DNA from 3 places in the Streptomyces sp. NPDC049915 genome. Region 1 is predicted to be linked to each of the others. Evidence: riboswitches for the same ligand, from Rfam matches in the RefSeq annotation. Region 1 holds a riboswitch; each other region holds the start of a gene.
The links. Region 1 has a riboswitch for thiamine pyrophosphate ahead of AB0J12_RS24725 (thiamine ABC transporter substrate-binding protein). Riboswitches for the same ligand answer to the same signal wherever they lie in the genome.
Positions count from the first base shown of each region.

Region 2: another riboswitch for thiamine pyrophosphate. It lies ahead of thiO (glycine oxidase ThiO); the one in region 1 lies ahead of AB0J12_RS24725 (thiamine ABC transporter substrate-binding protein).
Region 3: another riboswitch for thiamine pyrophosphate. It lies ahead of thiC (phosphomethylpyrimidine synthase ThiC); the one in region 1 lies ahead of AB0J12_RS24725 (thiamine ABC transporter substrate-binding protein).

Region 1 covers NZ_JBFAMH010000015.1:87,102-91,433, forward strand. Annotated here, with positions in the region: gene AB0J12_RS24720 (iron ABC transporter permease) at 1-895, opposite strand, end outside; gene AB0J12_RS24725 (thiamine ABC transporter substrate-binding protein) at 940-2,025, opposite strand; TPP riboswitch at 2,100-2,205, opposite strand; gene rlmN (23S rRNA (adenine(2503)-C(2))-methyltransferase RlmN) at 2,242-3,348, opposite strand; gene AB0J12_RS24735 (hypothetical protein) at 3,843-4,332, shown strand, end outside.
Region 2 covers NZ_JBFAMH010000019.1:60,117-64,448, reverse strand. Annotated here, with positions in the region: gene AB0J12_RS27670 (Rv2175c family DNA-binding protein) at 125-490, opposite strand; gene AB0J12_RS27665 (FAD-dependent oxidoreductase) at 587-1,831, opposite strand; gene AB0J12_RS27660 (hypothetical protein) at 1,864-2,235, opposite strand; TPP riboswitch at 2,288-2,401, shown strand; gene thiO (glycine oxidase ThiO) at 2,399-3,586, shown strand; gene thiS (sulfur carrier protein ThiS) at 3,583-3,783, shown strand; gene AB0J12_RS27645 (thiazole synthase) at 3,787-4,332, shown strand, end outside.
Region 3 covers NZ_JBFAMH010000009.1:247,613-251,944, forward strand. Annotated here, with positions in the region: gene AB0J12_RS18550 (IclR family transcriptional regulator C-terminal domain-containing protein) at 1-265, shown strand, start outside; gene AB0J12_RS18555 (SsgA family sporulation/cell division regulator) at 366-812, shown strand; gene AB0J12_RS18560 (YibE/F family protein) at 919-2,457, opposite strand; TPP riboswitch at 2,529-2,706, shown strand; gene thiC (phosphomethylpyrimidine synthase ThiC) at 2,699-4,332, shown strand, end outside.

The sequences.
Region 1 (4,332 bases):
GCTGCACCAGCACCGCGGGCGGCAGCACGAGCAGCACGGCGATGGTGAGCAGCACCCCGCCGAGCAGCGCCCACTGCCCGGCGCCGCGCGGCCGGCGTGCCGTCGTCGCCGCGTCCACCAGTTTCAGGGCGCTCTCCCGGTGCCGTACCGTCCGGGCGTGCACGGCGAGGATCGCGCCGACCGCGATGAACTGGACCACCGTCAGCACGGCGGCGGTGGACAGGTCGAAGACGTCGGCGGTCTGCCGGTAGATCTCCACCTCCAGGGTGGAGAAGCCGGGGCCGCCGAGGATCTGGACGATGCCGAAGGAGGTGAAGCAGAACAGGAACACCATCAGCGCGGCCGCCGCGACCGCCGGCGCGAGCGCGGGCAGGGTGACCGTGCGCCAGGCGGTGAAGCGGGACGCGCCGAGCATCCGCGCCGCGTCCTCCTGGCGCGGGTCGAGCTGCGCCCACAGACCGCCGACGGTCCGCACGACGACGGCGTAGTTGAAGAAGACGTGGGCGAGCAGGATCGCCCACACGGTGGTGTCCAGCCGTACGCCCCACAGCTGGTCGAGCAGGCCGCCGCGGCCGACCAGCGCGAGGAAGGCGGTGCCGACGACGACGGTCGGCAGCACGAACGGCACCGTCACCACCGCCCGCAGCAGCCGCTTGCCGGGGAAGTCGAAGCGGGCGAAGACATAGGCGCCGGGCAGGCCGAGCAGCAGGGTGAGCCCGGCGGAGACCAGCGCCTGCCAGGTGGTGAACCACAGCACGTGCCGGATGTCGGACTGCCCGAGGACGTCGGTGAGCCGCCCGAACTGCCAGGCGCCGTCGACCTTGAGCCCGCGGGCGACGATCGCGGCCACGGGGTAGGCGAAGAACACGGCGAAGAACGCGACGGGCAGGGCCATCAGGCCGAGCCGCGCCGCGCTCCCCGCGCGGTCCGGGCGCCGGGCTACTTCAGTACGAGTGAGGTCCACTGCTTGACCCACTGGTCGCGGTGGTCGGCGATCTTGGCCGGCGCCAGGGTCTCGGGGTCCTTGGCCGCGGGGCCGTACTGGGTGAACTCGGCGGGCACCTTGGCGCCGTCGAGCACCGGGTAGACGAACATGTTCAGCGGCATGTCCTGCTGGAACTCCTTGGAGACCAGGAAGTCGATCAGCGCCTTGCCGCCCTTGGTGTTCTTCGCGTTGCTGAGCAGCCCGGCGAACTCGATCTGCCGGAAGCAGGTGCCGGCCGCGACGCCGGTCGGCGCGGTCTTCGGCTGCGGCTTGGCGAAGACGACCTCGGCGGGCGGCGAGGAGGCGTACGAGACGACCAGCGGCCGGTCGCCGTGCGCCTTCTTGCCGCCGGACGAGCCGGAGAACTCCTGGTCGTAGGCCTGCTCCCAGCCGTCGACCACCTTCACGCCGTTGGCCTTGAGCTTCTTCCAGTAGTCCTGCCAGCCGGCGTCGCCGTACTTGGCGGCGGTGCCGAGCAGGAAGCCGAGGCCGGGCGAGGAGGTGGACGCGTTCTCGGTGACGAGGAGGTTCTTGTACTCCGGCTTGACCAGGTCGTCGAAGGAAGCCGGCGGGGTCAGCTTGTGGTCGGCGAAGTACTTCTTGTCGTAGTTGACGCAGATGTCGCCGAAGTCGATCGGGGTGACCCGGTGCTTGCCCTGGTCCAGCTGGTACCGGGCACCGATGGCGCCGAGCCCCTTGGCCTCGTACGGCTGGAAGAGGCCGTTGTCCAGGGCGCGGGAGAGCAGGGTGTTGTCGACGCCGAAGAAGACGTCGCCCTGCGGGTTGTCCTTGGTGAGGATGGCCTTGTTGACGGCCTGCCCGGCGTCGCCGCCGGGGAGGACCTTGACCTTGTACCCGGACTGCTTCTCGAAGTCCGCGAGGACGTTCTTGGACACGGCCCACGAGTCGTGGCTGACGAGCGTGACGGTCTTGGACTCGGCGGCGCTCTTCTCACTGCCGCCCGACCCGCACGCGGACAGCGTGACGAGGCCGAGGCCGACCACCACGACCGTGGCCCTCTTGGTGATGCTCACTGACATTCCTCCTGGAGTGACCAGGAAGAGACGCGGCCCTGCCCGGGACGCCTCAGGGTGTCCCGGGCAGGGCGCAACAGCTCGAGTGATGACCGATCTCCCTACCCAGAATGACCTGGGCGAGGTTCAGAGGGTCTGCGGCCGGTGCCGCACTCTCAGCGCTGTGGCGCTCCCCTGTCGGAAAGATGTTCCGGCTATGAAGTTGTCGTTACGACAGTCAGATTACCGCTCGGTGGCGGCGAGCTGACCACATGCCCCGTCGATCTCCTGCCCACGGGTGTCCCGGATCGTCACCGGTACACCATGGGCGGCGATGGCCTCGACGAACGCCTTCTCGTCCTCGGGCCGGGAGGCGGTCCACTTGGACCCCGGCGTCGGGTTGAGCGGAATGAGATTGACGTGCACGGGCTTGCCCTTGAGCAGCCGCCCCAGCCGGTCCCCGCGCCACGCCTGATCGTTGATGTCCCGGATCAGCGCGTACTCGATGGACAGCCGCCGCCCGCTCTTCTCGACGTACTCGAACCCGGCGTCGAGCACCTCGCGCACCTTCCACCGCGTGTTCACGGGGACGAGGGTGTCGCGCAGCTCGTCGTCCGGGGCGTGCAGCGAGATCGCCAGCCGGCATTTGAAGCCCTCGTCGGCGAACCGGTGGATGGCGGGCACGAGGCCGACGGTCGACACGGTGATGCCGCGCTGGGACAGCCCGAGGCCGTCGGGCGCGGGATCGGTGAGCGCGCGAATGGCCCCGACGACCCGCTTGTAGTTGGCGAGCGGCTCGCCCATGCCCATGAAGACGATGTTGGACAGCCGGGAGGCACCACCGGGGATCTCCCCGTCCCGAAGCGCCCGCATGCCCTCGACGATCTGATGCACGATCTCGGCGGTGGACAGATTGCGATCCAGCCCGGCCTGCCCGGTCGCACAGAACGGGCAGTTCATGCCGCACCCGGCCTGCGAGCTGATGCACATGGTGACGCGGTCCGGATACCGCATCAGCACGGACTCGACGAGCGTCCCGTCGAACAGCCGCCACAGCGTCTTGCGCGTGGTCCCCTCGTCGGTCGACAGATGCCGCACGACGGTCATCAGCTCGGGGAACAACGCCTCCCGCAGCCTGTCACGCGCCCCGGCGGGGATGTCGGTCCACTGCTCCGGCTCGTGCGCGTACCGCGCGAAGTAGTGCTGCGACAGCTGCTTGGCGCGAAACGGCTTCTCCCCGATCTCGGCCATGACCGCCTTGCGCTCGGCAGGCGAAAGATCGGCAAGATGCCGCGGCGGCGTCTTGGCTCCGCGCGGCGCGACAAAAGTAAGTTCTCCGGGCTTGGGCATGGTGGTACCAGTGTCGCAGATCAACTCCGGCAGCCCAGGCCGGAGCGGGGTGGGGGCGGTCACCTGTGGGTGTCGCCTGTCAGCGTTGGTGGGCCTCGGACGGCCCAGGGACGGCCCAGGGCGCTCGGCTATCGCCAACACTGCTGTGTGAGGCGGACGCCATGGGCTTCGAGTGCAGGCAGGTCACAGGGCGGCACTCGACGCGAACGCGAACGCCGGGATCGACGGTCTGTGCGCCGCACTCGCCATCCTCGCCTTCGCCGCTCTCCTCGCGATGTTCTTCACGTCACGGATCCCCAAGACCCAGCTTCGTTCGACGGAGCCATAGCAGTGTGCGCAAGTCGCGCGCCATCGGAAAGGCTCGTCTCGCCGTGCACGATCACGTGCTCGGGAGGTTGACCGCGTCTCGCTCGTATGGCCCGGCTGGGGGTGCCGCTCCGTCGTGCAGCTGCGGCAATGGGGGCAGGTAACCGCCCAGGAGTCCCGGAGCATCCATGACCAGCCCCCACGAGCCGTCCGAATTCGGTGCAGCCGAGAAGAACACTGGTGACGCGGCGCCGAGCGGGCACAAGGGCGACTCGCCGGCTGCTCGGATCGCCAGGAACACCGCCTCGGCGGTGCTCATCGTCCTCACCTGCATCCTCGTACCGATCGCGCTGCTCACCGTGTGGGTGCACGACATCGCGCTGGACACCGACCGGTACGTGGCGACGGTCGCCCCGCTGGCCTCGGACCCCGCGATCGAGGATGCGGCGATCAAGCGCATCACCCATGCCGCCGACGTGCGGGTCGACGGCAAAAAGGCGGCCTCGGACATCGCCGCCTGGCTCCAGGCGCAGGGCTTGCCGCCGAAGGCCGCACAGGCCGTGAAGGGGCTCGGCCCCCAGCTCGACTCCGCGGTCGACGCCACCGTTCAGAAGGTGGCCACGCGCTTCGTGCGGAGCAACCGCTTCGAGCGAATCTGGACGACCGCCAACCGACAGG
Region 2 (4,332 bases), on a different contig from region 1:
GCGGACGCAAAGCGCCGTGACGGCGGGCGCCGCGGCCCGGGCGGCGTGTCCGAGGCCGTGCGCGGCCCCGGCCGTGGCCACCCGGACCACGGCCCCTGTGTCGGCGGTGTTCAGTGCGGGTGCGTCAGACGGCGAGCGCCTGGGCGCGGCGCTTCACCTCCGTGCCGCGATTCTCGCTCAGCGCCTGCGCGGGCGTGCCGGGCAGGCTCGGGTCCGGCGTGAAGAGCCACTCCAGCATCTCCTCGTCCGTGAACCCGTCGTCCCGCAGGAGCGTCAGGGTGCCGGTCAGGCCCTTGACGACCTTGTCCCCGTCGATGAAGGCGGCGGGGACGTGCAGTGCGCGGTTCTCACCGCGGCGTACGGCGATGAGCTGGCCCTCCTTGACCAGCTGCCGGACACGCGTCACCTCGACGCCGAGCATCTCGGCGATGTCGGGAAGGGTGAGCCAGGCGGGGACGAGAGCATCGATCTTTGCGTCAATCTCGGTCACGGAACCAAGCGTAGGCGCTCCACCGACCCTGCCGCGATGCCAGGGCCGCGACGTGGCGTGGTCGACCGCGGTCACGTCATGGCTGGTCGAGCACCGTCAAGCCGCCGCGGTCGCGGCCTTCAAGGGGCGTGCCGGGTCCGCCAGCAGCTCCGGATCCATGGCCGTGCCCGCCTCGATCAGCCGCCGCCCCTGGGCCAGGTCGCGGGGGCGGCCCACCGCCAGCAGGGCGATGAGCCGGCCCTCCCGCAGCCAGCACACCGTCCAGGCCGGGCCGGAGGTGTCACCGCGCCACACGGTGCGGTCGGCCGCGGTGTGATGGCCGGCGTACTGGACGAAGCGGCCGAACTGCTCGGACCAGAAGTACGGCACCGGGTCGTACTCCGCGAGAGTGTCGCCGACGATGTTCGCGGCGACCGTGCGAGGCCCCTGGAGGGCGTTGTCCCAGTGGTGGACGAGCAGGCGTTCGCCGTAGCGGGCGGAGGGGAAGGAGGCGCAGTCGCCGACCGCGTACACGTCCGGCAGCGACGTGCGCAGCTGCGCGTCGGCCACCACCTCGCCCCGCGGTCCCAGCTCGACGCCGGAGCCGGCCAGCCAGCCGGTGGCGGGCCGTGCGCCGATGCCGACGACGACCGCGCCGGCGGGCAGCCGGGTGCCGTCGTCGAGGACCACCACGCCCGGCTCGACGCCCGCCACGCGCGCGTGCGTGCGCAACGCGACACCGGCGTCGGCGTACCACTCGGTCATCGGCGCGGCGACCTCGGCGGGCAGCGCCCCGGCGAGCGGGCGGTCGGCGGCCTCCACGACGGTGACCGCGCAGCCCGCCTCGCGCGCGGCCGTGGCGAACTCGGCGCCGATCCAGCCCGCGCCGACGACGACGATGTCGTGCTGCCGGGCGAGCACCGGGCGCAGCCGCTCGGCGTCGTCCAGGGTGCGCAGCAGGTGCACCCCGGGCACGCCCTCGGCGCCGGGCAGGGTGATCGGTTCGGCGCCGGTGGCGAGCACGAGGACGTCGTAGCCGACCGGGCCGGCCTCGGTGTCCAGTTCGTGGTCGGCGGGGCGCACGCCCAGCACCTCGCAGCCGAGGCGCAGCTCGATGCCCAGCGCCTCGAAGTCCACGTCGAAGGCGGAGCCCTCGGCCGTGCCGAGCAGGACGGCCTTGGACAGCGGCGGCCGGTCGTAGGGCTGGTGGGGTTCGGCGCCGATCAGCGTGACGCTGCCGGTGAAGCCCTGGTCGCGCAGGGCCACCGCGGTCTGCACCCCGGCCATGCCCGCGCCCGCGACGACCACGCGCCGCGCCGGCGCCGCCGCCGAGGTGTCCCGTTGCCGCGTCTGCTCGCTCACCTGATCACCATAGACACCTGACACATCGTCAGTCAGCGGTCCTGTGCCGTGACCTGCTCCACACGCGCGGGCAGCTCCTCCACCACGCTGGTGCCGCTGCCCTCCTGGGACTCCCACTCCCAGGTCTCCTCCAGCCGCAGCCGCCCGTCCGGCAGCTCAACGACCGTGGACACGCAGTGCCCGCCGGAGGTCGTCCCGTCCTGCTTGAGCTGCACGTACCGGAAGTCCAGCCGGTCCCCCTGCCGGGTGCCCACGAGATGCCCGCGCACCACGTCGCCGCCGGTGTACTCGGCCCAGATCTCGCCGCCGCGCTCGTGGTACGTGAAGCGGGTGCGCGTGCCCACCTGACCGGGCGCCTGATCGGTGACGGGGGCGAGGACGAGACCGTCGAGGGACCGGGTCATGACGGAAGGCTCCCTTACAGACACACAGCGGCACGGGCTAGGGTGGCCACCGTAAAGCACTCGCGGGAGCCCGGACGCACCGGGCTGAGAGGGAGGCTGGGACGGCCTCCGACCGTACGAACCTGATCCGGGTCATGCCGGCGAAGGGAGGGGCTGGACGCCCATGTCGCCTACGCGTACGTCAGACGTCCTCGTCATCGGGGGCGGGATCATCGGGCTGGTCACGGCCTGGCGGGCCGCGCAGAGGGGGTTCGCCACCGCGGTCGTGGACCCCGAGCCCGGCGGCGGAGCCGCGCAGGTGGCGGCCGGGATGCTGGCCGCCGTCACGGAACTGCACTACGGCGAGCAGACCCTGCTCGGCCTCAACCTGGCCTCGGCGCGCCGCTATCCGGACTTCGCGGCCGAACTCACCGAGGCCACCGGCCACGACCTCGGCTACCGCCGCAGCGGGACGCTCGCCGTCGCCCTGGACGCCGACGACCGCGCCCACCTCAAGGAACTGCACGCCCTGCAGCGGCAGTCGGGCCTTGCGTCGGAGTGGCTGTCGGGCCGGGACTGCCGGCGCCTGGAGCCGATGCTCGCGCCGGGCGTGCGCGGTGGGCTGCGGGTCGACGGCGACCACCAGGTGGACCCGCGACGGCTCGCGGCCGCGCTGGTCACCGCCTGCGAGCGGGCCGGGGTGGTGTTCCACCGGACCCGGGCCGAGCGGCTCACGGTCGCGCGGGAGCGCGCGGGAGGCGTCGTCACGAGCGAGGGCGAGGAGCTGGGCGCGGGACAGGTCGTGCTCGCCGCCGGCAGCCTGAGCGGGCGCCTCGCGGGCGTGCCGGAGGCCGTGCTGCCGCCGGTGCGGCCGGTGAAGGGGCAGGTCCTCAGGCTGACCATGCCGAACCACCGGACGCCGTTTTTGAGCCGGACCGTGCGCGCCGTGGTGCGCGGCGGCGCGCTGTATCTGGTGCCCCGCGAGAACGGTGAGCTGGTCGTCGGCGCGACCAGCGAGGAGATGGGCTGGGACACGACCGTCACCGCGGGCGGCGTCTACGAGCTGCTGCGCGACGCGCACGAGCTGGTGCCCGGCATCACCGAGCTGCCGCTGACGGAGACCCGGGCCGGACTGCGCCCCGGCTCCCCCGACAACGCGCCGCTGCTCGGCCCGACCGCGCTGGACGGGCTGCTGCTGGCCACCGGCCACCACCGCAACGGCGTCCTGCTCACCCCGGTCACCGGGGACGTGCTGGCCCACGCCCTGGTCACCGGCGAGCTGCCGGAGGAGGCCCGCCCCTTCACCCCGAAGCGCTTTTCTCACGCCGCCGCGCAGCAGCCCGCACGCACCCTCACGGAGCAGCCCGCATGAACATCTCGGTCAACGGCGAGCCCCGCCGTGTCGAGCCCGGCACGGCTCTCGACGCCGTCGTGCAGTCCCTGACCGCTGCCCCCTCCGGGGTGGCCGCCGCCCTCAACGAGACCGTCGTCCCGCGCACCCGGTGGTCCACGACGGCCCTCGCCGACGGTGACCGCGTCGAGGTCCTGACCGCCGTCCAGGGAGGCTGAACCATGGCTGACGACCCCCTCGTCCTCGGCGGTACGCCGTTCACCTCCCGTCTGATCATGGGCACCGGCGGTGCGCCCAGCCTGGAGGTGCTCGAGCGGGCGCTGGTCGCCTCCGGCACCGAGCTGACGACCGTCGCGATGCGGCGGGTCAACCCCGAGGTGCACGGCTCGGTGCTGTCGGTGCTGGACCGTCTGGGCATCCGGGTGCTGCCGAACACCGCCGGCTGCTTCACCGCCGGGGAGGCGGTGCTCACGGCCCGGCTGGCGCGGGAGGCGCTGGGCACGGACCTGGTCAAGCTGGAAGTGATCGCCGACGAGCGCACGCTGCTGCCGGACCCGATCGAGCTGCTGGACGCGGCGGAGACGCTGGTCGACGACGGGTTCACGGTGCTGCCGTACACCAACGACGACCCGGTGCTCGCGCGGAAGCTTCAGGACGTCGGCTGTGCGGCGATCATGCCGCTGGGCTCGCCCATCGGTTCCGGTCTCGGTATCCGCAATCCGCACAACTTCCAGCTGATCGTCGAGGACGCGCGCGTGCCGGTGATC
Region 3 (4,332 bases), on a different contig from region 1:
CATCACCCCGTACACGGTGTGTGACAACCATGCCCTGCTGCGGCGGCTGGAGCGGCTGCGGCGGATGGAGCCGGTGATCGAGCGGCAGGAGTACGCCCTGGGCACGGTGTGTGCGGCGGTGCCGATCACGGTGGGCACCACGGCCGCGACGATGGCCATCTCGCTGCCCGCGCACCAGGCCGATCGGCTGCTGCCCGCGGCGCGGAAGCTGCAGGACGAGATCGGGCGCCTGCTGGGCTCGCTGGCCCTGTCTATCAGTATCTGAAAACTCACTCCTTGTGATCTCACGTGCACGTTCAGCAAGATGCCTCCAGTGTCAAGGGGTTCATTCCCAGCCAGTCGACGGCAAGTGACGGGGTAGGCGAATGCGCGAGTCCGTGCAGGCAGTACAGGCAGAGGTCATGATGAGCTTTCTCGTCTCCGAGGAGCTCTCGTTCCGCATCCCGGTGGAACTGCGCTACGAGGCCTGTGATCCCTACGCCGTACGGCTGACTTTCCACCTTCCCGGGGACGCGCCGGTGACCTGGGCGTTCGGCCGTGAGCTGCTGCTCGACGGGGTGGGGCGGCCGTGCGGGGAGGGCGATGTCCGTATCGCACCGGTCGAAGCCGACACGCTGGGCGAGGTGCTGATCCGGCTCCAGGTCGGTTGCGACCAGGCGCTGTTCCGTTCGTCGGCGCCACCGATCGTGGCGTTCCTGGACCGCACCGACAAGCTGGTGCCGCTCGGCCAGGAGGGCGCGCTCGCCGATTTCGATGCCCATCTGGAGGAGGCGCTCGACCGCATCCTCGCGGAGGAGCAGAGCGCGGGCTGATACGTCACGTCACCGATGGCGTAACGGTTCACCACTGCTGGGCGGGGATGTGCAGGAACGCTTCTGCAGTCGTTCGGCCGGTACGGCGAAGGTGCCGGCCGGTGTCTCAGTGCTTGCGGCGCCGTCCCCGGCCGCCGCGCCCCGCGGGCACCGGGATCGAGCCGGTGGCGGTGCCACCGCCGAGGTCCTGGCCGGCCGGTGCCGGACCCGGACGGTCGGCGGCCACCACCAGGGCCGCGAGCGCCGTGGTGACCGGTACCGAGGCGACCAGGCCGATCGATCCCACCAGTGTGCGCACGATCTCCTCCGCGACCAGCTCACTGTTGGCGACGGTGCCCACGCTGCTCTGTGCGATGGAGAAGAGCAGCAGCAACGGCAACGCGGCACCGGCGTAGGCGAGGACCAGGGTGTTGACGACCGACGCGATGTGGTCGCGGCCGATCCGGATGCCCGCCCGGTACAGCCCGCGCCAGCCCATCGACGGGTTGGCCTCGTGCAGCTCCCAGACGGCGGAGGTCTGGGTGACCGTCACGTCGTCGAGCACGCCCAGCGATCCGATGATGACGCCGGCGAGCAGCAGACCGCTCATGTCGATGGACGGGTACAGGCCGTGGATCAGGCCGGTGTTGTCGTCCGTGTTGCCGGTCAGCGCGGCCCAGCCAATGAACAGCGAACCGAGGACGCCGATCAGCAGCAGGGAGATCAGGGTGCCGAGCACCGCCACGGACGTCCGGGCCGACAGCCCGTGGCACAGATACAGGGCGATGAGCATGATCGCACTGGAGCCCACGACGGCGACGACCAACGGGTTCTGGCCCTGCAGGACCGCCGGCAGGATGAAGAAGTTCAGCACCATGAAGCTGATGGCCAGCGCGACGAGCGCCATCACCCCGCGCAGCCGCCCGACGACGATGACGGCGAGCGCGAAGATGCCGGCCAGCAGGGCCATCGGGAAGCGCCGGTCGACGTCCGTGACCGAGTACTGCAGGTCCCTCGGCGCCGAGGGCTCGTAGGCGACCACGACCTTCTCGCCCTGGTGCAGCTGCCGCGTCTGGTCCGGCTGCACGATCTCGGTGAACGTCCGGCCCGTGTCCTTGCCCGAGTCGACCCGGACGGTGGCCTTCTTGCAGGCGGCGGACGCCTGTTGCTGGGCCGAGGAGCCCTCCGCGGTGGATGTGTCGCCGGTCGGCGTGCCACCGGAGGCGTTGACCGCCTTGCAGCTCACCTCGACCACCTGGGTGACCGTGGCCTGCTGGGTCTGCCGGTCGAAGCCGACACCGGTGCGCTGGTGGGACGGGGCACCCCCGGGCCACAGCACGCCAAGACCCACGACCACCGCTACGGCGAACGGGATGAGGATCGCCGCGATGACCTTGCGCAGATGCCGGGAGACAGGAGCAGCGGGCCCGTGACTGTGACTGTGCCCATGCCCGCCTCCCGCAGAGTGCTGGGCACCGTGCCCGCCTCCCGTGGCATGGGTGGCACCGTGACCGTGGCCGCCACCGGGCGCGCGCCGATGCCCGTGCCCGGACCCTGATGCGTGCCCCTGCGCATGCCCGTCCTCGACGTCCTGGCCGTGGCCTGTCGTGCCCTGGCCGCGGGGCGGCTCGGACGGCGGATACGGGGGCTGGTGTGTGGTGGTCACCGACCGATCATCGCAAGAACGACAGGGGCCCCCTGTTCACCGCGCCCGAATTGACGCTAGCGTGGAGGCACCTTTGCACACGCGGGAGCTCGGAGCACCGGGCTGAGAGGGCGCTGACCTCCGTCTTTGCGATGTTTCACGTGGGACACACGGTGTTCCGCGCGAAATGTCGGCAGACGGTGACCGCTGCGTCGACCGCCGAACCTGTTACCGGGTAATGCCGGCGTAGGGAGTAGGTCTCATGACCAACAAGGACGCACGCACGCCTGCCTCCGTTCAGAGCGAGACGGCTCAGGAGGCCGGGAAGTCCATCGGCTGGCACAAGGCATACGTCGAGGGTTCGCGCCCCGACCTGCGGGTGCCGGTCCGTCAGGTGCACCTCACCAACGGGAAGTCGGTCACGCTGTACGACACATCCGGCCCGTATACCGATCCGCTCGTCGACACCGATGTGCGCAGGGGCCTGTCACCGCTGCGGGAGAACTGGATCATCGCCCGTGGCGACACCGAGGAGTACGCGGGCCGCCCCGTCCGTCCCGAGGACGACGGGGTCAAGCACACCTCGCCGCGCGGAGGCCTGCGCAACCTCGACGCGGTCTTCCCCGGACGTCCGCGCCAGCCTCGTCGCGGCCGTGACGGCCAGGCGGTCACCCAGCTCGCGTACGCCCGCCGGGGTGAGATCACGCCCGAGATGGAGTTCGTGGCCCTGCGGGAGAACGTCTCGCCCGAGGTGGTCCGCGAGGAGATCGCGGCGGGCCGCGCCGTACTGCCGGCCAACGTCAACCATCCGGAGATCGAGCCGATGATCATCGGCAAGCGGTTCCTGGTGAAGGTCAACGCCAACATCGGCAACTCCGCGGTGACTTCCTCCATCGAGGAGGAGGTCGAGAAGATGACGTGGGCGACCCGTTGGGGCGCCGACACGGTCATGGACCTCTCCACGGGCCGCAACATCCACACCACCCGTGAGTGGGTGCTGCGCAACTCCCCCGTCCCCATCGGCACGGTGCCGCTCTACCAGGCACTGGAGAAGGTCGACGGCAGGGCCGAGGAACTGACCTGGGAGATCTACAAGGACACGGTCATCGAGCAGGCCGAGCAGGGCGTGGACTACATGACGGTCCACGCGGGCGTGCGCCTGGCGTATGTGCCGCTCACCGCCAACCGCAAGACGGGCATCGTCTCGCGCGGCGGCTCGATCATGGCCGCGTGGTGCCTCGCCCATCACAAGGAATCGTTCCTGTACGAGCACTTCGAGGAGCTGTGCGAGATCCTCGCCGCCTACGACGTGACGTACTCCCTCGGTGACGGCCTCAGGCCCGGCTCCATCGCGGACGCCAACGACGAGGCGCAGTTCGCGGAGCTCCGCACGCTCGGGGAACTCAACACGATCGCCAAGCGTTTCAACGTACAGACCATGATCGAGGGCCCGGGACACGTCCCGATGCACAAGATCAAGGAGAACATCGACCTTCAGCAGGAGATCTGCGATGAAGCTCCGTTCTATACGCTCGGCCCGCTGACCACGGACGTCGCGCCGGCGTACGACCACATCACCTCCGGCATCGGCGCCGCGATGATCGCCTGGTGGGGCACGGCGATGCTCTGCTACGTCACGCCCAAGGAGCACCTGGGCCTGCCCAACCGGGACGACGTCAAGACCGGCGTCATCACCTACAAGATCGCCGCTCACGCGGCCGATCTCGCCAAGGGGCACCCGGGTGCGCAGGAGTGGGACGACGCGTTGTCCGACGCCCGGTTCGAGTTCCGGTGGGAGGACCAGTTCAACCTCGCCCTGGACCCGGACACGGCGCGGGAGTTCCACGACGAGACCCTGCCGGCCGAACCGGCCAAGACGGCACACTTCTGCTCGAT